3 regions of the Janthinobacterium sp. BJB446 genome follow, and region 3 is predicted to be linked to each of the others. Evidence: predicted binding sites of a transcription regulator. Region 3 holds the regulator's gene; each other region holds the start of a gene.
What was found. The regulator LexA, encoded in region 3, represses DNA repair genes until DNA is damaged. The targets are predictions, from matches to a motif close to ACTGTATNNNNATACAGT.
Positions count from the first base shown of each region.

Region 1 (7,762 bases), on a different contig from region 3:
GGAAGCGCTGTACGCCAACCTCGATAGCAACAAGCTGGTCACGCCCGTGACGCTGCGCCCTGCCCGGGATGGCTGGTATGAGGTGGTGTCCGGACATAACCGGTTTGATTTTTTTGTAGACCGTGGCCGCGCAACAATCCCTGCCGTACTGGATCTGTCGGACGACGAACACGCTGACCGTGATGCTTTCTACGCGAACTTGCTTCACAACACTCTGCCGGATTATGCGAAGTATGTAGGCTTCAAGAAACTGCTGGACGAAGATCCAAAGCTGACCATTGCCGATGTCGCAAAGCATGCCGGCGTGCCTCGAACTACAGTTGCCAATCTGATGGTGTTCGGCGAATTGCCGGCTGCGGCGATACCGCTGCTCGACGCACAGCAGGATAAGCTCGGCCGCAATGCGGCCGCCGAGTTGGCTGCGCTCCATGCCAAGGGCCACACCGAAGGGGTCATGGCAGCGATTGAATCGATTGTCAGTGGTACATCCTCCCAGTCAGAGGCAGTGGCGATGGCGACCAGGTCAGCTCGGCCTGCGATTACGCCGCGCGCAGCGCCGGCGCCGGTGACCGTACGCTCGGGGCGTGCAACTTATTGCAAGGTCCATCAGGCCAAAAAAGTGCTGCGTCTTGAATTTACCAGCGATGTGGATGCCGAACTGGCCATGAACGAAATTACCAAGGCGCTACAAGTCTTGGCTGATGGCAACAAGAAATAACCGGTCAATCAACGAAATATAAGGACTGCGATGACGAGCTAATCTGAAACGCTAACAATTTGATGCCCTGAAAAGCAAAAGGCCCGGCGGGAACCGGGCCTCTGCTAATGCTCTGGCAGTGCCAAAACATGAATCACGTACTCTTCAGCCGTGATTCTAGTTCGGTGCTCAAGTCAGTGCAAGGGATTTTTTACGCCTGTCACTTGGCAATTGGAGCTCCCATGAAGAATCATGGCCGAGGTGAGTATCTGCTCGCCCTAAAATTCGAACTATGTACCGGGCTTGTGCTACAAGCTGGCACCGTTTTGCTGCTCCCTGGGAGCAAAAGGTGAATAGCGTCGCTGAGCCCGATGCTCGATATTTCGAGCAAGGTACCGCCCTGCACCGGGTGCTGCAAGAGGCGGCCTATATTCCGCGGTGCAGCGACAACAAAACGGCGACCCGCACTCGCCCACGTGAGTTCGCGGTACGTTATCCGTATATGCAAATCAATCGGCCTGGTCTTGTCAGCTGGCTGATCTTTGACCTCGACCATGCAAATTCCATGATATGGGAAGATGCAGGCCTGCCTGCGCCAAACCTGATCGTGCGAAATCGCGCTTCCGGAAATAGCCACCTGTATTATGCGATTACCCCGGTGTGCACGACCGAGGCCGCGCGCGACAAGCCTATTGCATTCATGAAGGCCGTCTACGCAGCATTCTCGATAGCGCTGCGCGCAGATCCCAATTTCCACTCAGGACCGGTGGCCAAGACGCCAGGACATCCATGGTGGTCGACCGAAGAGTTACACAACTCAGTGTATGAGCTGGGCGCCCTGGCCGACTACGTCGACCTGGCCGTGGCAGCTCCTTGGGCAAAGAGAGTCAAGGTCGACGACATTGCACACTCCCGCCACTGTCTGCTCTTCGAGCATTTGCGCCACTATGCTTATTCCATCGTCAATCGTGAGCGTGAGAAGGGAAACTACGACAGTTTCGTACGCTGGCTTGATGCCAAAGCCCACGACTTGAATAGATTCACGCAGCAAGGCTTTGCCCAGGATCTGCCTGTATCGTCGCTGAAGGCAACGATACGCTCGATTGCGCGTTGGACGTGGACTAACTACACGGGCAGTGGCCGCTGCAAGCGCGGCATCATGCAGCTCGACCCGGACCTGCCGCTTCCGGCGCGCCAAAGCCTGGCTGCAGAACGCACTCACTGCGAACGGCAGAAGAGTACAGCGGACAGGATCCGCGCCGCCTGCAGGCTTTTGCTACAACGCGGAGAGAGTCTTACCCAGATCGCGATCGGACGCATCGCCGGCGTAACCCGGCAGACGGTGGCCACCTACAAAACGCTTGTTGAACAAGCCCGACAGGTTCTGAAAACGCCGGCTGCACCGAGCGCCGGCGCAGCCCTGGCGGATGTTAAGTTTGCTACACATCAGGTACCTGCAGTGGGGGTTGCTTTTTTGCAACTTGTTCCGCTTGCGGGTATTTATGGTGTGGCTGGTCAGATTGCTGTTGTTTCTGATGGTGGGCAGCAGGTCGAGGACGGATAATTTTTTCAGGATCGTGATCTTGGGGCTGGTGGTGCTTGCAGCATGTAGTCGGTTGCGTGCTGTTGGTGTTGGTTTTTAGGATGTTGAATTTATGGGTTTCCAAGTTAGCCGGGCGTGGCGACGGGGGTTCCGTCGGGGCGCAAGCAAGCGGGGACGCCCGCGCGCGAAGGCAGGCTCAAGAGCTTTTTTGTTCAGCGGGTTTTTTTAGCTGAAGCCGGCTCTTGCACAATCAAACAATCGAGCATACACTGTACATCCATACAGTATTCGTTGATAAAGATTGTGCTTTCTCATGGCTTTGCTCTGTTCTCAAGTTTGCTCTGAATTATCCACGGAGGTCACTGATCCGCTGGTGATTTCTCACGTCTGGCGTGCAAGTGAGCTGGCAGTGTCACACGATGTCAGCTGTTCGTCCGGATATTCGTCGCTGGATGGAGAATTGCCTGGTGCTGGCTGGCCACGTTCGTCGCTTATTGAGTTGCTTGTTCAGCAATCAGGTATTGGTGAGTTGCAACTGCTTAAGCCATTGCTTGCGAAGTTGTCGGATAAGCAAAGAATTGTAATGGTTCAGCCTCCTTATATTCCGCATTCGCTTGCATTCAAGATATGGGGCATCGATGTCGGTCGATTGCTATGGGTTCGGGCCCCCAGCACTGGGGATGCTCTTTGGACGACGGAACAAATACTTAAAAATGGTAGTTGTGGTGCTGTCGTGTTTTGGCAGAACCATATCCGCTCCGACTCGTTGCGGCGCTTGAATTTGGCCGCCCAGGGTGCAGAAACATGGTTCTGGTTGATTCGTCCTATGGCGTGCGCAAGTGAAGCCTCGCCCGCGTCCCTTCGGCTGGGAGTTCGACCAGCGATGGGTGGTGTCCACGTTGAGGTTTTAAAGCGACGTGGTCCTGTTTCCGATAAAACCTTGTTTATTCCGCTTGCTGATATGCCTACTGGTCGTCACCCCGTGCATCATGAAAACGCCCCTGCTATTAACTTTATACCTGCCGCTGTTACCGCTCGAAACGCTCCGCCCGTCTTGGTCTGAGTCAGGCTCTTATGTGGTCGTGGATGGTGGAAAAGTGCTGGTCGCTTCGACAGAGGCGATCGATGCCGGCGTGCGAATTGGCATGCGGTCTGGCGGCGTGGAGACCATTGCACCTGGTGCGATCATTTTGGATCGTGAGATAGAAAAGGAATCGCGAGCGCTCGATTCCATCGCGATGGCCATGCTGCAGTTCACGCCCGAGGTTGCGTTTACTGATGATTTCAGCCTGTTGCTTGATGTCGGTGCGAGTCTTGCGTTGTTTGGTGGTCCGCTTGCATTGTGTCGGCGCGTACGCGATAGTATCCGCCTCCTCGGATTTACCGGGCGGTTGGGTGCGGCGCCGACGGCGGAAGGTGCCTGGCTGCTTGCTCACGTAAAGAGTGGACGGCATTCTCCGCGTAGAAGGTGCCTGCAATCCGCAACTCTGGCTTTCCGCCTCGACGGGTTACCCTGTTCACTTGTTCCATCCGCCGCGCCATTCCTTACCTGGTTCGATGGTATCGGCGCCAGTACGCTGAGCGATGTGCGGAAATTGCCGAGGGCTGGACTGCTACGGCGGACGAGCAAACAGCTCTTGCATGCCCTCGATCGTGCGTACGGCGATATTGAAGAGATGCATCGCTGGATATCGGTGCCGGCGCAATTCTTCGCCCATATCGAAACCTTCGATCGAATCGAGCATGCGGAAGCGTTGATGCATGGCGCCACGACCTTGATCTTGCAGCTCACAGGCTGGCTTGCTGCACGCCAGCTGGCCGTTATTACTTTTAGACTGCAGCTGGAGCACGAGCGCGGCCGTTCTGCAGTGCCGCCGACGCCTGTCGAAATTTCCTTGGCCGAGCCGGCGTGGAAAGAGACGCATTTGTTGCGGCTGTTGCGGGAGCGCCTGGCCAAGACAGAATTGAGCGCGCCGGTCATTGGTCTGCGACTGGAGGTGGTGCAGCTCGAACCGAGGCAGCCGCTGACCGATCAGCTGTTTCCGGAACCGGGCGGCTCGCCGGCTGATTTCACTCGTCTGTTGGAACTGTTGTCCGCGAGACTAGGTCCGGAAAACGTTTTGGTGCCGGTGGCGTCTCCCGACCATCGGCCCGAGCAGTGCAACAGCTGGGGGCCGGCCACGGCAAAAATGGCCTCTTCCACTGTAGATGAATTGGTATTGGATCGTCCGTGTTTTGTGCTGCCCAAGCCGATACAGCTGCTGACGCGCGACGAACGGCCGTTTTATTTGAGCCCTCTCAGGTTGATACGCGGACCTGAGCGACTTGAGGCCGGCTGGTGGGATGCGAAGTCGGTCGCGCGCGACTACTATGTGGCGCAAGGTACCGATGCGACGTGTTACTGGATTTACCTTGAGCGCACCGCGGATAGTCGCTGGTTTCTGCATGGGCTTTACGCCTGACCGATGCGTGCCATGGCGACCGCCCTCCCCTCCTATGCCGAATTGCAATGCGTGAGCCATTTTACGTTTTTGCATGGCTCGTCCGCGCCAGAGCAGCTGGTGCAGCGCGCCGCTGGTCTGGGCTATCACGCTCTGGCTATCACCGACGAATGCACGGTGGCCGGTGTGGTGAAGGCACATCTCGCCGCTAAAGAGGCCGGCCTCAAGTTGCTGATCGGGAGCCAGATGCTGGTGACGCCGGAGGATGGCACCCCGCCCTTCTCCCTCCTAATCTTGGCCATGAATCGGAACGGCTATGGCAACTTGTGCGAGCTGATCACCGTCGCCCGCAGGCGCGCGAAAAAGGGAGAGTATCTTGTGCGGCCTCGCGATATCGCGGCGCCGCCGCCTGACTTGGCGGCGTTGCGTGGTATGCCCGATTGTCAGCTGATACTGCTGCCACACTATGGAGCGGGACTCGAAGTTATCGAGCGGCAGGGGGCCTGGCTGTTGCAATGTGCCGCTGGTCGTGCGCGAATCGCACTGACCTTGCACTTCCGATCACGCGACCAGGAACACAAGGACATCGTCGCTGCTGTCGCTGCGCAGTTCGACTTGCCCGTGGTGGCTACCGGCGACGTCGTGATGCATGTGCGCTCGGCCAAGCCTCTGCAGGACACCATGACCGCGATCCGCCATGGTGTGCCTGTTGCACACTGTGGCTATCGGCTGGCGTCCAACGCCGAGCAGCACCTGCGCTCCAGGGTCCGGCTGGGGAATCTTTACTCGCGCGCCGCGCTCGAGGAGACGGTCCGCGTCGCAAATCTGTGTACGTTTTCGCTCGACGAGTTGCGTTACGAATACCCGGTGGAGATTGTGCCAGAGGGGATGACGCCAAACGGTTATTTGCGGCAGCAGGCTTACCTCGGCGCCCACTGGCGGTATCCCGCGGGCGTGCCGGCCAACGTCCAGTCTCTCATCGAGCGGGAGCTCGAATTGATTGCTGAGATGTCCTACGAGAGCTACTTTCTCACGGTCTACGATATCGTGCGCTTCGCACGGGCCAACAGGATTTTGTGCCAGGGACGGGGTTCGGCGGCCAACAGCGCAGTGTGCTACTGCTTGGGCGTGACCGAGGTCGATCCATCGCGTGGCACCCTGCTGTTCGAACGATTTATTTCCAAGGAACGTAACGAACCTCCCGACATTGACGTGGACTTCGAGCACCAGCGCCGTGAGGAGGTGATCCAGTATATCTATCAAAAATACGGCCGCACTCGCGCTGCACTCACGGCCGTTGTCATCAGCTATCGCCCGAAGAGCGTGTTGCGTGACGTGGGCACTGCGCTCGGCGTTGATCTTTCCATTGTCGACAAGGTGGCCAAGGCCAACCACGGATGGGGAGGACGGGCCGAACTGGCGGAGCGCATGCACAGCTGCGGACTGGATCCCGAGTCCGACGTCGCCCGGAAGTGGGCTTTTCTGGCTGAGCACATGATGCGCTTTCCGCGTCACATGTCACAGCACCCTGGCGGCTTCGTGATCTCGCACAGCAAGCTATCGCGTTTGGTGCCGGTGGAAAATGCCAGCATGGAGGACCGTACCATCGTGCAGTGGGATAAAGACGATCTGGATGCGGTGGGTTTGTTAAAGATTGATATCCTGGCGTTGGGCATGCTGAGTGCAATGCGTCGCACGCTGGAGTTGGTATCGGCCAGGCGCGGCGAGCGATTTGAACTGGCAGACATTCCGAAAGAGGATGCGGCGACGTACGAGATGATCTGCCAGGCCGACACGGTCGGCGTGTTTCAGATCGAGAGCCGTGCTCAGATGTCGATGCTGCCGCGGCTGAAGCCAAGGGTGTTTTACGATCTGGTGATCGAGGTTGCCATTATCCGCCCAGGCCCGATTCAAGGTGGGATGATCCATCCCTACCTGCGCCGGCGCGAGGGAACTGATCCCGTGTCTTACCCCAGTCCTGAAATGGAGGCGGTGTTGTCGCGCACACTGGGTATCCCAATTTTCCAGGAACAGGTAATGCAGATCGCGATGGTCGCGGCCGGTTTCACTGCCGGTGAGGCAGATCAACTGCGCCGTGCTATGGCGGCATGGAAGCGGAAAGGGGGCCTGGAACAGTTCGAAGACAAGCTTAGAACGGGCATGGCGGCGCGCGGCTACAGCGAGGATTTCGCTAACGGCATTATCGGGCAGATCCGGGGATTCGCCGAGTATGGGTTTCCGGAGTCGCATGCCGCCAGCTTCGCTCTCCTCGCGTATGCATCGAGCTGGATGAAACGGCATGAGCCGGCCGCGTTTCTGGCTGCGCTGCTGAACAGCCAGCCGATGGGTTTCTACAGTCCATCGCAACTGGTACAGGACGCCGTGCGTCATGGCGTCGAGGTGCGTGGTGTGGACATCAATATCAGCGGCTGGGAGGCCACGCTGGAAGATTCAAGTGGCATCCAACCTGCGGTACGCCTCGGACTCAATCTGATCCGTGGTATGGAGCGTGAAGCCGCCTGGCGGATCGAGGAGGCGAGGGCTGTGCGGCCGTTCAAGGATTTGCATGACTTGGGTGTACGCGCGGCGCTCGATGCGGCGCAATTGAAGCTACTGGCCAGTGCAAATGCGCTGTTGGAGATTAGCGGCAATCGGCGCCAGGCGATATGGAATGCGGCGGGGAGCGTTCCTGATCGCGGATTATTACGAGAGGCCTACATCGTCGAGGAACAGTTGACGATTGCACCGGCCACTGAAGGTCAGGAACTCGTGGCGGATTACCGCCATATGGGATTGACGCTGGGCCGGCACCCTCTCGCGCTATTACGTGAGCGATTGCATGCGATGCGCTTCATGCCAGCGGAAATTCTGAATTTGTATGACGACGCGCGTCTCGCGCGTGGCTGCGGGTTGGTAACTGTACGGCAGCGCCCGGATACAGCGAAAGGCGTCGTATTCTTGACGATCGAGGACGAGACAGGAAACGTCAACGTCATCGTCTGGCCGAGCCTTTTGGAGCAGCAGCGTCGGGAGGTGATGAGCGCGCGTTTGCTGGGCGTGTATGGTCAATGGCAGTGTGCG
Region 1 covers NZ_PDZK01000009.1:28,870-36,631, reverse strand. Annotated here, with positions in the region: gene CSQ92_RS27795 (ParB N-terminal domain-containing protein) at 1-718, shown strand, start outside; gene CSQ92_RS27790 (replication initiation protein) at 1,047-2,261, shown strand; gene imuA (translesion DNA synthesis-associated protein ImuA) at 2,554-3,303, shown strand; gene CSQ92_RS27780 (Y-family DNA polymerase) at 3,230-4,702, shown strand; gene CSQ92_RS27775 (error-prone DNA polymerase) at 4,706-7,762, shown strand, end outside.
Region 1: a site for LexA is predicted at 2,509-2,526, ahead of imuA (translesion DNA synthesis-associated protein ImuA). Genes of this name have one in related genera too.

Region 2 (7,762 bases), on a different contig from region 3:
CAGCGCGCGCAGCACCATCGACGACAGCTCTTCCGGACGGAATTGCTGCGTGCCGAGGGTGATCTTCTTTTCACTGCCCATGTAGCGCTTGAAGACGGCCGCCGTCAGCTGCGGGTGCGTCTGCAGGCGCTCGCGCGCGGCGCGGCCCACCAGCACGGTGCCGTCGTCGTCGATGCTGACGCACGACGGCGTCAGGTGTTCACCGAGCGCATTCGGGATGATGGAAGCCTTGCCATCGCGCCAGATGGCGACCAGGCTGTTGGTGGTGCCCAGGTCGATACCGATGATCATCAGATATCCGCCTCCGCCTCATTGCCGTGTTCTTCGATCCAGGCGCGGCGTCCGGCCGCTTCGCCTTTGCCCATCAACATATTGAAGCGGGAGGCCGAGGCCATGTGGTCGACTTCACCGAGCGTGACGGGCAGCAGACGGCGCGTGTCCGGGTTCATCGTCGTTTCCCACAGCTGCTCGGCATTCATCTCGCCCAGGCCCTTGAAGCGCGAGATCGACCAGGCGCCCTGTTTCACGCCTTCCTTGCGCAGCTTGTCCTCGATGGCGAGCAGTTCGCCGTCGTCGAGCGCATAGATTTTCTGCATCGGCTTCTTGCCGCGCGCCGGCGCATCCACGCGGTACAAAGGCGGGCGGGCGATGCAGATGTGTCCCTTGTTGATCAGGGCCGGGAAGTGCTTGAAGAACAGCGTCAGCAGCAGTACCTGGATGTGCGAGCCGTCCACGTCCGCGTCGGACAGGATGCAGATCTTGCCGTAGCGCAGGCCGGACAGGTCGGGCGTATCGCCCACGCTGTGCGGATCGACACCGATGGCGACGGCAATGTCGTGGATCTCGTTATTCGCGAACAGACGGTCGCGGTCCGTTTCCCACGAGTTCAAGACCTTGCCGCGCAGGGGCAGGATCGCCTGGAATTCCTTGTCGCGCCCCATCTTGGCCGAACCGCCCGCCGAGTCGCCCTCGACGAGGAACAGTTCATTGCGCGCGATGTCCGACGATTCGCAATCGGTCAGCTTGCCGGGAAGGACGGCCACGCCCGAGGATTTTTTCTTTTCCACTTTTTGCAGCGAGCGCTGGCGCGACTGCGCCTGCTTGATCACAAGATCGGCCAGCTTCTTGCCGTAGTCGACGTGCTGGTTCAGCCACAGTTCCAGCGGCGGCTTGGTGAAGGTCGAGACGAGGCGTACGGCGTCGCGCGAGTTCAGGCGTTCCTTGATCTGGCCCTGGAATTGCGGGTCCAGCACCTTGGCCGACAGCACGAAGGAAGCGCGCGCGAACACGTCTTCGGGCAGCAGCTTCACGCCTTTCGGCAGCAGCGAGTGCATTTCGACGAAGTTCTTCACGGCGCCGAACAGGCCGTCGCGCAAGCCCGATTCGTGCGTGCCGCCATTCGAGGTGGGGATCAGGTTGACGTACGATTCGCGCACGATGGCGCCTTCTTCCGTCCACGCCACCACCCAGGCCGCGCCTTCGCCTTCGGCAAAGCCTTCCGAGTCCGGGCCCGCGTATTGCGCGCCTTCGAACAGGGGAATCAGGGTTTCGCCATTCGATACCTGCGCCAGCGTTTCGGTCAGGTAGCCGCGCAAGCCTTCCGCGTACTGCCAGGTTTGCGTGTCGCCCGTCTTCGCGTTGGTGAGCGTCACGGTGACGCCCGGCAGCAGCACGGCTTTCGAGCGCAGCAGGCGTTGCAGCTCCGTTTGCGAGATGTTGGGCGAATCAAAATATTTTGCGTCGGGCCAGGCCGTGACGCGCGTGCCCGACTTCTTGCCGTCGCGCGGGGCGGGGCGGGAATTCAAGGGCTCGATCACGTCGCCATTCGCAAACACCATGTGGTGCAAGCCGTTGCCGTCGCTTTCCTTGCGCCAGACGGTGATTTCCAAGCGCGTCGACAGCGCATTGGTGACGGACACGCCGACGCCGTGCAGACCGCCCGAGAACGCGTAGGCGCCGCCCGAACCCTTGTCGAACTTGCCGCCCGCGTGCAGCCGTGTAAACACGATTTCCACCGTCGGCACGCCTTCTTCCGGGTGCAGGCCGACGGGAATGCCGCGGCCATTGTCTTCGACGGTAATGCTGCCATCCGTGTTTTGCGTGACGGCGATATGCGTGCAATGACCGCCCAGCGCCTCGTCGGAGGCATTGTCGATCACTTCCTGAATGATGTGCAGCGGATTTTCAGTGCGGGTGTACATCCCCGGGCGCTGCTTGACGGGTTCCAGTCCTTTCAGGACACGGATGGATGATTCGCTGTAGTCGGATGCTGGTTTTTTAGTGGCCATACGTGTTCAAGCTAAGTAAAGACAGTGGTTGGAACGCCAGGCCAGGGCACTGCGGGCGCAATGACAGCGGCGGCGATAACTGTATGAATATACAGTATATCCCGTCCAGCGTCACTGGGGGAGGGCAGTGCGGCAGGCTTGGCGTCCTTGTGCGGACGCTCGCGCATTCTATCTTGATCGGCGGGCAATAGCGCTACTCCAAGGCAACAACAGTGCGCCGCGCGCGTGGTTTTGCGCCAATTGTGCTGGATTTTATGCGGTAAAGCCCCCGTTTTTACATCTTGTTTACAGCTGCCTCCCCAGTCTTTACGAATTTTTTAGACCCTTTTGGCTAATCTGCTCACTATCAAAACAAACCTGAATGAGGGTGGGAATGGATCTCGTGTATCTCGGCTTGATTGCCGTGTTTTTCGTCGTGGCGGCCGGCTTTGCCGTCGCCTGCGACAAATTAGGGAGCGTCAAATGAACGCGTTTTATGTGCTGGGCGCCGTCGTCTCGGCTGGCCTGCTCGTGTATTTGCTGGTGGCGCTGCTGAAGGCGGAGGAGCTGTGATGACGACGCAATCGATACTGTTATTGGTGGCTTTCCTGGCCGTGCTGCTGGCCGCCGGCTATCCGCTGGGTCTGTACATGGCCAGGGTGGCCGGCGATGGCCCCGTGCGCGGCCTGGGCTGGCTGCAAAAGCTGGAAAACCTGCTGTACCGCTGGTCCGGCCTTCCCGCCGACAAGGCCATGGGCTGGAAAAGCTATGCCATCGCCCTGATCGTCTTCAATACCGTGGGCGCCGTCTTCGTCTACGGCCTGCAGCGCCTGCAGGGCTTCCTGCCACTCAATCCGCAGGGACTGGGCGCCGTCAGCCCCGATTCCTCGTTCAATACCACCGTCAGCTTCGTCGCCAATACCAACTGGCAGGGCTACGGCGGCGAACAGACGATGAGCTACCTGACCCAGATGCTGGGCCTGGCGTGCCAGAACTTCTTTTCGGCGGCCACCGGCATCGCCGTGATCTTCGCGCTGGTACGCGGCTTCGCCTCGCGCTCGGGCAAGTCGATCGGCAATTTCTGGGTCGACCTGGTGCGCTCGACCCTGTACATTCTGCTGCCGCTGTCCCTGGCCCTGTCCGTCGTTTTCATGGGCGAAGGCATGATCCAGAATTTTTCCGCCTACAAGGAAGTGACCCTGCTCGACCACGTGGCGTATGAAACGCCGAAAGTGACGGCCGACGGCCAGCCCGTGCTGGATGCGGCCGGCAAGCCCGTGATGGAAGCGCAAGTGGCGACGACGCAGACGATCGCCATGGGCCCTGTCGCGTCGCAGGAGTCGATCAAGCTGCTGGGCACGAATGGCGGCGGCTTCTTCAACGCCAATTCCTCGCATCCGTATGAAAACCCCACCGTGCTGTCGAACTTCCTGCAGATGCTGGCCATCTTCATCATTCCCGCCGGCCTGTGCTTCACGTTCGGCCGCATGGCGGGCGACATGCGCCAGGGCTGGGCCGTGCTGGCCGCGATGACCCTGATCTTTGTCGTCATGACGGCCGGCGTGATGAGCGCCGAGCAGCAAGCCAATCCTGCCCTGCAGGCGCTGGGCGTGGACCAGCAGGCCAGCAGCCTGCAATCGGGTGGCAATATGGAAGGCAAGGAAACGCGCTTCGGCATCAGCTCCTCGACCCTGTTCGCGGCGGTGACGACGGCCGCTTCGTGCGGCGCCGTCAATTCCATGCACGACTCCTACATGCCCCTGGGTGGCATGGTGCCGCTGCTGCTGATGCAGTTCGGTGAAGTGATTTTCGGCGGCGTGGGCACGGGCCTGTACGGCATGCTGATGTTCGCCATCCTGGCCGTCTTCATCGCCGGCCTGATGATAGGCCGCACGCCCGAATATCTGGGCAAGAAAATCCAGGCCTATGAAATGAAGATGGTCTCGCTGGCCATCCTGGTCACGCCAGCCCTGGTCTTGACGGGCACGGCGATCGCCGTAATGGTCGAACCGGGCACGGTTGGCGTGGCCAATCCGGGCGCGCATGGCTTCTCGGAGATCCTGTACGCCTTCACGTCGGCGGCCAACAACAACGGCAGCGCGTTTGCCGGCCTGTCCGCCAACACGCCGTTCTACAACGTGATGCTGGCGATCGCCATGTGGTTCGGCCGCTTCGGCGTGATCGTGCCCGTGCTGGCGGTGGCCGGTTCGCTGGCGGCCAAGCAGCGCCTGTCGGCCAATGCCGGCACCATGCCCACGCACGGCCCCATGTTCATCGGCCTGCTGATCGGCGTTGTCGTGCTCGTCGGCGTATTGAACTACGTTCCCGCGCTGGCCCTGGGCCCGATCGTCGAACACCTGCAACTTTTCATCAAATAAGAGGCTACCATGTCACGCACAAGCCTGACTTTGTTCGATTCCGCACTGATCGGCCCCGCCGTCGTCGATGCGTTCAAAAAACTCGACCCCCGCACGCAGTGGCGCAGCCCCGTGATGTTCGTCGTCTACGTAGGCAGCATCATCACGACCTTGCTGGCCATCCAGGCCCTGAATGGCCAGGGCGAAGCGCCATTCGGCTTCATCGTCGCCGTCGCCGTGTGGCTGTGGTTTACCGTGCTGTTCGCGAATTTCGCCGAAGCGCTGGCCGAAGGCCGCAGCAAGGCGCAAGCCGCGTCCCTGCGCGCCCTCAAGCAAACGGTGATGGCAAAGAAAATGCAGACGCCGAAATACGGCACTTCCTGGCTGCCCACGCCGGCCACCGACCTGCGCAAGGGCATGACGGTGCTGGTGGAGGCGGGTGACGTCATTCCCGCCGACGGCGAAGTGACGGCCGGCGTGGCCTCCGTCGACGAGAGCGCCATCACGGGTGAATCGGCGCCCGTCATCCGCGAATCGGGCGGCGATTTTTCCGCCGTCACGGGCGGTACCCGCGTGCTGTCGGACTGGCTGCTGGTGCGCGTTTCCGTCAATCCTGGCGAAGCCTTCATCGACCGCATGATCGCCATGGTCGAAGGCGCCAAGCGCCAGAAGACGCCGAACGAGATCGCCCTGACGATTCTTCTTGTCGCCCTGTCGATCGTGTTCCTGATCGTCACCGTGACTTTACTGCCGTATTCGCTGTTTTCCGTGGCGGCGGCCGGCAGTGGCACGCCGGTGACCATCACCGTGCTGATCGCGCTGCTCGTGTGCCTGATTCCGACCACCATCGGCGGCCTGTTGTCCGCCATCGGCGTGGCCGGCATGAGCCGCATGATGCAGGCCAATGTGATCGCCACGTCGGGCCGCGCCGTGGAAGCGGCCGGCGACGTGGACGTGCTGCTGCTCGATAAAACGGGCACCATCACCCTGGGCAACCGCCAGGCTTCCAGCTTTGTGCCGGCGCCAGGCGTGACGGAGCAGCAGCTGGCCGATGCGGCGCAGCTGGCATCGCTGGCCGATGAAACGCCGGAAGGGCGCAGCATCGTCGTGCTGGCCAAGCAGAAGTTCAATATCCGCGAACGCGAGATGGCCAGCCTGCACGCCACCTTCGTGCCCTTCACGGCGCAAACGCGCATGAGCGGCGTGGATATCGCGGGCGAACAGCAGGTACGCCAGCTGCGCAAGGGCGCGGCCGACTCCATGAAGAAGTACGTGGAAGCGCTGGGCCAGCCGTATCCGACCGAGGTGGGGCGCGCCGTCGACGACATCGCCCGCCGCGGCAGCACGCCGCTGGTGGTGGTTGACGATGGCCGCGTCATGGGCGCCGTGGAGCTGAAGGATATCGTCAAGGGCGGCATCAAGGAGCGCTTCGCGGAATTGCGACGCATGGGCATCAAGACCGTCATGATCACGGGCGACAACAAGCTGACGGCAGCGGCGATTGCCGCCGAAGCGGGCGTGGACGATTTCCTCGCCGAAGCGACGCCGGAAGACAAGCTGAAACTCATCCGCAGCTACCAGGCCGAAGGCCGCCTGGTGGCGATGACGGGCGATGGCACCAACGATGCGCCGGCGCTGGCCCAGGCCGACGTGGCAGTGGCCATGAACTCGGGCACGCAGGCGGCAAAAGAAGCGGGCAATATGGTGGACCTGGATTCGAATCCCACCAAGCTGCTGGAAATCGTTGAAATCGGCAAGCAGATGCTGATGACGCGCGGTTCGCTGACGACGTTCTCGATCTCAAACGACATCGCCAAGTACTTCGCCATCATCCCGGCCGCCTTCGTGGGCACCTATCCGCAATTGAAGGCGCTCGACATCATGCACCTGGCCAGCCCGGCCTCGGCCATCATGTCGGCCGTGATCTTCAATGCATTGATCATCGTCGTGCTGATTCCGCTGGCGCTGAAAGGCGTGCAATACCGGGCCATCGGCGCGGCCAGCCTGTTGCGCCGCAACCTGCTGATCTACGGCCTGGGCGGCATCGTCCTGCCCTTCATCGGCATCAAGCTGATCGACATGCTGCTGTCCGCACTCAATTTAGTCTAAAGGAACCGTCATGAACACTATCGTACGTCCCGCCCTGGTCCTGTTTGCCGCGCTGACCGTGATCTGCGGCGTCGTCTATCCGTTTGCCACGGCCGGCATCGGGCAGCTGGCTTTCAACGATGAAGTCAACGGCAGCATCGTCGAGCGTGGTGGCAAGCTTGTCGGCTCGACCCTGATCGGCCAGTCCTTCACCTCGCCCAAGTATTTCTGGGGCCGCCCATCGGCTACCGCGCCGATGGCGAACAACGGTGCCGGTTCGGGCGGCTCGAACCAGGGGCCGACCAATCCGGCTCTGGTGGACGCAGTCAAGGCGCGCATCGCCGCCCTGCAGGCTGCCGATCCGGGCAACCGCAACCCGATCCCCGTCGACCTGGTGACGGCGTCGAGCAGCGGCCTGGATCCGGAAATCAGCCTGGCGGGCGCCCTGTACCAGGCGCCGCGCGTGGCCCGCGTGCGCGCCATGCCGCTGGCGCAGGTGGAAAACGCCATCGCCAAGGTGCAGAAAACTGCGTATATCGGCTTTTTCGGCGAACCACGCGTGAATGTGCTGGAACTGAATCTGGCGCTGGATGCCATGGCAAAGTAAGCTGACAAAGGTTGGTTGGCCGGCGTAGGTCGGCGTAGGTCGGCTTAGCGCAGCGTAAGCCGACATCACCACCGGCCAGGCCAACGATGTCGTCGGATTACGTGCTAGCGCGCTAATCCGACCTACAATGCCCAGGAAGATTAAAATACAACATGCTCCCCAACGACAGCCAACGCCCCGACCCTGATGCCCTGCTGGCGCAAGTGCAGGCACAGGAAAAGAAAGCCGCGCGCGGCCGGCTGCGCATCTATTTTGGCGCCTCGGCCGGCGTCGGCAAGACCTATGCGATGCTGGCGGCCGCACGCAAATTGCTGGCCGATGGCCAGGACTTGCTGGTGGGGGTGGTGGAGACGCATGGGCGCCAGGATACGGCGGCCCAGCTTGACGGCTTGCCCGTGCTTTCCCTGAAGGCCATCGAGTACCGGGGCAAGACCCTGTTCGAG
Region 2 covers NZ_PDZK01000002.1:339,995-347,756, reverse strand. Annotated here, with positions in the region: gene CSQ92_RS17285 (molecular chaperone HscC) at 1-291, opposite strand, end outside; gene CSQ92_RS17280 (DNA topoisomerase IV subunit B) at 291-2,288, opposite strand; gene kdpF (K(+)-transporting ATPase subunit F) at 2,751-2,840, shown strand; gene kdpA (potassium-transporting ATPase subunit KdpA) at 2,840-4,645, shown strand; gene kdpB (potassium-transporting ATPase subunit KdpB) at 4,655-6,733, shown strand; gene kdpC (potassium-transporting ATPase subunit KdpC) at 6,744-7,319, shown strand; gene CSQ92_RS17255 (DUF4118 domain-containing protein) at 7,472-7,762, shown strand, end outside.
Region 2: a site for LexA is predicted at 2,367-2,384, ahead of CSQ92_RS17280 (DNA topoisomerase IV subunit B). Genes of this name have one in related genera too.

Region 3 (7,762 bases):
GCTGGCAAAAATAAAGGGCTGAAATTGAGCGAAAAAAAGGCCACAAAAAAGCCGGGCGAACCCGGCTTTTCATAGTGCGGCAACGCTTGCGGGCCAGGCCCGCAGACGATTACGCGTTCGCGTCTGGTACGACAGCGATAACAACTTCCACGACCACGTCGGTGTGCAGAGCAACCGAAACGTTGTGCTCGCCAACGATCTTCAGCGGGCCGGTAGGCATGCGGATTTGTGCTTTTTCAACAGCAAAACCTTGCTTGGTCAGCGCTTCAGCGATGTCGAAGTTGGTGACGGAACCGAACAGACGGCCATCAACACCAGCTTTTTGAGCAACTTGAACGGTCAGGCCGCTCAGTTTTTCGCCCTGGGCTTGCGATGCGGCCAGTTTGGCGGCAGCAGCTTTTTCCAGTTCGGCGCGCTTGACTTCGAATTCAGCCACAGCGGTTGCCGTAGCACGACGTGCCAGGCGTTGCGGGATCAGGAAGTTACGTGCGTAACCGTCTTTGACTTTGACGACTTCGCCGAGGTTACCGACGTTAACAACTTTTTCTAACAGAATGATTTGCATAGTTCTTCTCCAGGAATATCTGACCGATTAAGCGTGGTGCAGATCGGTGTATGGCAGCAGCGCGAGGAAGCGAGCGCGCTTGATTGCGGTGTCAACTTGGCGCTGGTAGTGCGCTTTGGTACCGGTCAGGCGTGCTGGCATGATCTTGCCGTTTTCTTGGACGAAGTCTTTCAGCGTGTCGACGTCTTTGTAGTCGACTTGCTCAACGTGAGCTGCGGTGAAGCGGCAGAACTTCTTGCGTTTGAACAACGGGTTTTGCTGTTTGCGTTTTTCTTTAAGCTTGAGCTTATTTTTGTCGAACTTTTTACCGAATGCCATGTCAGGCTCCTGTATCTAAAATGCGCTAGTCAGAATTGACTGCACTAAAATCAATGATGTGAAACACCAAACTCTTGCTGTTGCGGCTCTTCCTGGCCAGGAAACCCGTGAACTGATATACCCCGCCCAAGCTTGCCTGACTGAACCTGCCTGAAATTTCGCCAGCGGCTAGCGCGGCAACATCAAACTCGGTCAAACGGGCAATCCCTGCTTCCATCTGCTGCGAACTGTGTTGCAATACTGCATTCACAATCGGCAGCCCTGCCGGGGTATAGCGCAATATTTCGCGCTCGGCAATGATGGCGGTTACTTGTAGCTGGTTCAGCGCACGATCCTGGTCAAGAATTAAGCTGCTGCTGCGGCTGGAGCGGCTGCTGGTGCTTCGGTGCGGTGGCTTTTGGCCGCGTCTTCGCGTTGTACCGATTTCATCATCGGCGAAGGAGCTGTTTCAGCTTTCTTCATTTTAACGGTCAGGTGACGCAACACGGCATCATTGAATTTGAATGCTGTTTCCAACTCGACCAGGGTCTCGTTGTCGCATTCGATGTTCAGGCAGATGTAGTGTGCTTTAGGCAGCTTTTGGATCGAGTAAGCCATTTGACGGCGGCCCCAATCTTCCACGCGGTGAACCGAACCGCCGCGGGTGGTTACGCTGGCTTTGTAGCGTTCGATCATCGCGGGCACTTGCTCGCTTTGGTCCGGATGGACGATAAAGACTATTTCATAATGACGCATGCAAACTCCTTCAGGTCGGATTGATAATCGCCCACCCCGGCGTCAAGACGGGTGTGGGAAGGTCAGCCGAAGATTATAACCGCCTTTTGCAAACGTTTCAATCATTCCTTCCACCAGCGCCCGAAAAGCCCGCGCGCCACCGTGCTTTCCGCCCCTGGACAAGTATTTCTTGCGAAATTCGCCTAAAACACGGAAATCCCCTTGCATAGTGGGCGATACTGTACAAAAATACAGACTGTTCATATAGACAGCATTTTAGTATGCACCCACCGCTCATGATCAAGCTGACAGCACGACAAGAACAAATCCTGAACCTGATCAAGGACGCGATTGAAAACACGGGCTTTCCTCCCACCCGTGCCGAAATCGCCAATGAACTGGGTTTCAAATCGGCCAATGCGGCCGAAGAGCATTTGCAGGCCCTGGCCCGCAAGGGCGCGATCGAGATTTCTCCCGGCACCTCGCGCGGCATCCGCCTGATCGGCGCGGCCGCTGAAGCCCTGCCATCGAAAGTGCCGGCAGCGCTGCTGATGTCGCTGCCCCTGATCGGCCGGGTGGCGGCAGGCTCGCCCATTCTGGCACAGGAAAACCTGGAAGCGAGCTACAACGTGGACCCCGCCCTGTTTTCTGCCAAGCCCGACTTCCTGCTGAAGGTGCGCGGCTGGTCCATGCGCGACGCCGGCATCATGGATGGCGATTTACTGGCCGTCAAGAAGGTCGATAGCGCCAAGAATGGCCAGATCGTCGTCGCCCGCATCGGCGACGAAGTCACCGTCAAGCGCTACAAGAAAACGGGTTCCGTCATCGAATTGCTGCCGGAAAACCCCGACTTCAAGGTCATTACCGTATCGCCGGAAGATGAATTCGCCCTGGAAGGTTTGGCGGTAGGCTTGATGCGCAGCTGGCATTGAACCTCCGCATGTAAAAAGGGCCGCAACAGCATGACTGTTGCGGCCCTTTTTTATTGCCCAGGCGTTTTATGCGTCCAGGGCGCTACGGAAATCCTCGAGCAAGTCCGCCTCATCCTCGATACCGACGGACACGCGGATCAGGGATTCGGCGATGCCCATGCTGGCGCGGCGCTCGGCGCCCATCTCGTAAAAGATCGTGTGGGCGACGGGAATGACCAGGGTGCGCGTGTCGCCGAGATTGCTCGCTGGAATGGCAAGATTGAGACGATTGAGGAAATCGAAGCAATCGATGCCATCCTTCAGCTCAAAGCTGAACAGCGAGCCATAGCTGCGGAACAAATCCGTCGCCAGCGCGTGCTGCGGATGCGCGGCCAGGCCCGGGTAATGCACGGCCGCTACCCGCGGGTCGGCAGCCAGCATGGTGGCCAGCGCCAGGGCGTTCGAGCAGGTGCGGTCCATGCGCAAGGCCATGGTTTCCGCGCCGACGGCGATATGGTGCGCCGCTTCCGGCCCCAGGGATGCGCCGAAATCGCGCAAGGCCTTGGCGCGGATTTGCGCGATGCCCCACTGCGCCGGCGCCGCCTTCTTGTAATTGTCGAAAATGTTCGGATACTGCGTCCAGTCGAACACGCCCGTGTCCGTCAAGCTGCCGCCCAGGGCATTGCCGTGGCCGCCGATGGATTTTGTCAGCGCATTGACCACCAGGCCCGCGCCCACGGCTTTCGGGCGGAACAGGTAGGGCGTCGTCATCGTATTGTCGACGATGTACAAAATGCCGCGTTCCTTGCACAACGCGCCGATCTTCGCCAGATCGGCGATCTGCGTGCGCGGATTGGCGATGGTTTCCACAAACACGATGCGCGTTTGCGGCGTGATGGCGGCGGCCACGTTGGCCACGTCCGTGGCGTCGACGAACGACACGCCGATGCCCTGCCCCGTCACCGTTTGCCACAGGCTGTTGGTGTTGCCAAACAAAAAGGCCGACGACACGACATGATCGCCCGCGCGCAAGAGCGCCTGCACCACGGCGCCGATGGCGCCCATGCCGGTGGCGAAGCACAGCGTGGCGACGCCGTCTTCCATCTTGTTGACCTTGTCTTCCAGCGCGGAAACGGTCGGATTGCCCTGGCGGCCGTAGCGGAAGCCGGGCTCCTTGCCCTGGAATACGGAAGCGAGCTGGCGCGCATCGCCGTAGCCGAAGGCAACGGAAGTATGCACGGGCTTGTGCAGGGAACCGTGCTCGATGCCCTTGCGGCGGTCGTTATGCAGGATGGTGGTGGTAAAGCCGTAGTTTTTTTTATCGTTCATGATCGCGGAGCAAAAAAAGCCCGGCGCTAGCCGGGCAAGATAATTACGCTTCTGTTGTCGCCAGGTTCAGGTTCAGCTGGGAACGCGGCGTATCTTCGGGCGCTGCCGCCTTCGGATGATGGCGCGCATATTCCAGGCGGTCCAGGTATTCCTGCGACACGTCGCCCGTCACGTACACGCCATCGAAGCACGACGCTTCGAAGTTGGTCAGGGCCGGGTTGACGTCGGCGATGGCCTGCTTGAGCGCGCCGATGTCCTGGTACACTAGGTAGTCGGCCGTGATTTCGCGGCACACTTCTTCCGTCGTGCGGCCATAGGCGATCAGTTCGTCGCGCGTCGGCATGTCGATGCCGTACACGTTCGGGTAGATCACCGGCGGCGCAGCCGAGGCGAAGATGACTTTCGTCGCGCCCGCTTCGCGCGCCATCTGCACGATTTCACGGCTGGTGGTGCCGCGCACGATGGAATCGTCGACCAGCAGCACGACCTTGTCCTTGAATTCGGACGGGATCGCGTTGAGCTTCTGGCGCACGGATTTCTTGCGCGCCGCCTGGCCCGGCATGATGAAGGTACGGCCGATATAGCGGTTCTTGATGAAGCCTTCGCGGTACTCGATGTTCAGCGCCATGGCCAGCTGGATGGCGGCCGGACGCGAGGAATCGGGAATCGGCATGACCACGTCGATATGCACGCCTGGCAATTCGGCGCGGATCTTCTCGGCCAGGTACTCGCCCATTTTCAGGCGCGTGGCGTACACGGAGGCACCGTCGATGACGGAGTCGGGACGGGCCAGGTAGACGAATTCGAACACGCACGGGTTCAGGCTGGCATTGTCGGCGCATTGGGCGCTGTGCAATTGCTTGTCAGCATCGATGAAGACGGCTTCGCCGGGGCCGATGTCGCGCACGAAGCGGAAGCCCATGCCTTCCAGGGCCACGGATTCGGAAGCGATCAGGTATTCCGGACCTTGCTCCGTTTCATTGATGCCCAGGCACAGCGGGCGGATGCCGTGCGGATCGCGGAAGGCCAGCAAGCCCACGCCGGCGATTTGCGCCACGGCGGCGTAACCACCCTTGACGCGGCGGTTCAGCACGGTAACGGCCTTGAAGATGGCTTCCGGGTCCAGGTTCAGGCCCGTCGTCGCTTCTTGGATTTCATGCGCCAGCACGTTGAGCAGCACTTCCGAATCGGAATCGGTATTGATGTGGCGGCGGTCATTCTTGAACATTTCCAGCTTCAACTGTTCCCAGTTGGTCAGGTTGCCATTGTGCGCCAGGGTGATGCCGAACGGCGCATTCACATAGAACGGTTGTGCTTCCTCTTCGCTCGACGAACCGGCCGTCGGGTAGCGGCAATGGCCGATGCCCGTCGTGCCTTGCAGCGAACGCATGTTGCGCGTACGGAAGACGTCACGCACGAGGCCATTGGCTTTGTGCATGGAAAACATACTGCTGTGATTGGTCGCAATCCCTGCCGCGTCCTGACCGCGATGTTGCAGGAGCAACAATGCATCATAGAGCAATTGATTGACAGGTTGATGGGAAACGACGCCGACGATGCCACACATGGTGTGCTCCTAAACTGTGCTACTGATTTTAAAAAAAATTCAAAATTTCACATGCTGCGCGTAAGCGGCAGGCAGATAAGGCTTGATGGCGCGCGCGCCCTGCTCCGCGAGCGGGCTGAGCTGCGCGTTTTTCCAGAATGGCTGCTGCGGTATGGACGTCATGCCACACAAGATGACGGCGGTCAGCACGATCACAAGGCCCCGCGCCACGCCAAACAGGCTGCCCAGGGTGCGGTCGGCCAGGCTCAGGCCCGTCACCTTGACGAGCGCGTCGACCGTCATGGACAGCAATCCCATCAAAATGCGTACGCCGATGAACAGCACCACGAAAGCCAGCAACAAACGGATGGCTTCGCCCGGCACGGCTTCCGGCAGGAATTTCGCCAGCGTGGCGCCATAGGCGTTGGCAATGACGAAAGCCACGATCCAGCTGACCAATGACAGTATTTCCTTGACCAGGCCACGCATCATGCTGATCAGCACGGACGTCACCAGCACGAACAGCACCAGGTAATCGAAGATCGTCACGCGCGCTCAGTGCAACATCACGCCGGTACCAGGCTGCCGCCCAGGCCCAGCTTTTGCAGCTTGGCGCGGGTCTTTTCGGCGTCTTCGCGGCTGCCGAACGGGCCCACGCGCACGCGGATGCGCTCGCCCGCCGGGCTGGAGACTTTTTGCGTGTACGACTTGATGCCCGCTTCGCGCAGCTTGTCCTGCAATTCGTCGACCTTGTCCTGCGTCGCCAAGGCCGCCACCTGCACCACGAACTTGCCGCTGCCGGCGTCGTGCGCCTTGTCTTGTACTTTCTCTTGCGGCTTGCCTTCCAGGATAGCCAGCGCGCGCGCGGCATCGTCGGCCGATTGCGCCGGCTTGGCAGGCTTAGTCTCGGGCTTCGCTTCCGGTTTCACCTCATGCTTGGGCTCGGGCTTGGGCTCGTGTTTCGGCTCAGGCTTGGGTTCGTGCTTCGCTTCCGGTTTCGGCTCCACCTTGACCGGCTTGGGCTCAGGCTTGGGCTCAGGTTTCGGTTCCACATAGGTCGGCTTGACCGTTGCAGGCTGCACGGCGGCCAGCACGGGCGCCGGTGTGGGCGTAGGCTTGGCTGCAGGCGGCAGCGGCGCATCGACGATTTCCTCGGACTGGTCCAGGCCATTCGCTGCGGCCTGGGCCGGAACGGCCGGCACGGGCGCCGGTGCAGGTGCGGCGGCCTTTTCCTTCGACGGAATGTCGATGGCGATATCGTTGAAGGGCGCCTTCGGCTCGGAATCGAGCAGCATTGGCAAGCCGACAGCTACGCCCAGGGCCAGGGCAATCGCCCCGACCAGGCGGCGGCGTGCGCGCTTCTTTTCAGGCAAGACCGGATCCGGCGCTTCCTTGCCGCCACGGCGCGATCCGCCGCCACCGGAGGTGTTGGCTGCGCGCTTGCGGGTCGGCGACTGTGCTTCGCCAGGGACATAAAAGCCGCTGTCTTCGCCAGAGGATTCTTGCTTGTTTTTAAACAGTTTCGAGAACAAGCCCATGCGTGATTTTCAGTCGAGTGCGTTTCAGTGAAGTGAGGATTTTCGGGCCTTCATCACGCCGGCAACGGTGAGGAAAGAACCAAAGACCACAATTCTATCATTCTCACCGGCCCGGCTCATTGCATTTGCAAAAGCTTGTGCCGGATCATCGAAAATAGACACAGTATGTTCGCTGCTGTCGGGCTTGTCTTCGAGCATGATCTGCACCTTGGCGGCCAGTTCGGAGGCCGTGGCCGCGCGCGGTGAAGGCAGGCCCGTCAGGCACCAGTGGTCGACGTGCTCGCTCATCGCGGCCAGTACGCCATCGATATCCTTGTCCAGCATGGAGCCGAACACGGCATACGTGTACGGGTGGAAACCCATATTGCCCAGGTTCTGGTTCAGCGCCGAGGCTGCATGGGGGTTGTGCGCCACGTCGAGGATCACGCTGGGGCGGCCAGGCAAGACCTGGAAGCGGCCCGGCAGTTCCACCGTCACGAGGCCGGTGCGCACTTCCTGCGCGCCCACGGGCAGTTTCAGCTTCAGCACTTCCAGCGCGGCCAGCACGGCCGTCGCATTGAGGATCTGGTTGGCGCCGCGCAAGCTCGGGTAAGCGAGCGAATTGCGGCGCTGCTCGCGCCCGCCATAGTTCCACTGCTGCTTGTCGCCCGAATAATTGAAATCGCGGCCCATCAGCCACAGGTCCGCGCCGATGGCTTCCGCGTGGTCGATCAGCGACTGCGGCGGCACGGGGTCGCTGCAAATGGCCGCCTTGCCCGGACGGAAGATACCCGCCTTTTCAAAGCCGATCGCTTCGCGCGTGTCGCCCAGGTAATCCGTGTGGTCGATATCGACGCTGGTG
Region 3 covers NZ_PDZK01000001.1:3,114,897-3,122,658, forward strand. Annotated here, with positions in the region: gene rplI (50S ribosomal protein L9) at 110-565, opposite strand; gene rpsR (30S ribosomal protein S18) at 593-883, opposite strand; gene priB (primosomal replication protein N) at 909-1,208, opposite strand; gene rpsF (30S ribosomal protein S6) at 1,229-1,618, opposite strand; gene lexA (transcriptional repressor LexA) at 1,894-2,529, shown strand; gene CSQ92_RS13785 (cystathionine gamma-synthase family protein) at 2,596-3,837, opposite strand; gene purF (amidophosphoribosyltransferase) at 3,881-5,404, opposite strand; gene CSQ92_RS13795 (CvpA family protein) at 5,444-5,932, opposite strand; gene CSQ92_RS13800 (SPOR domain-containing protein) at 5,950-6,921, opposite strand; gene folC (bifunctional tetrahydrofolate synthase/dihydrofolate synthase) at 6,946-7,762, opposite strand, start outside.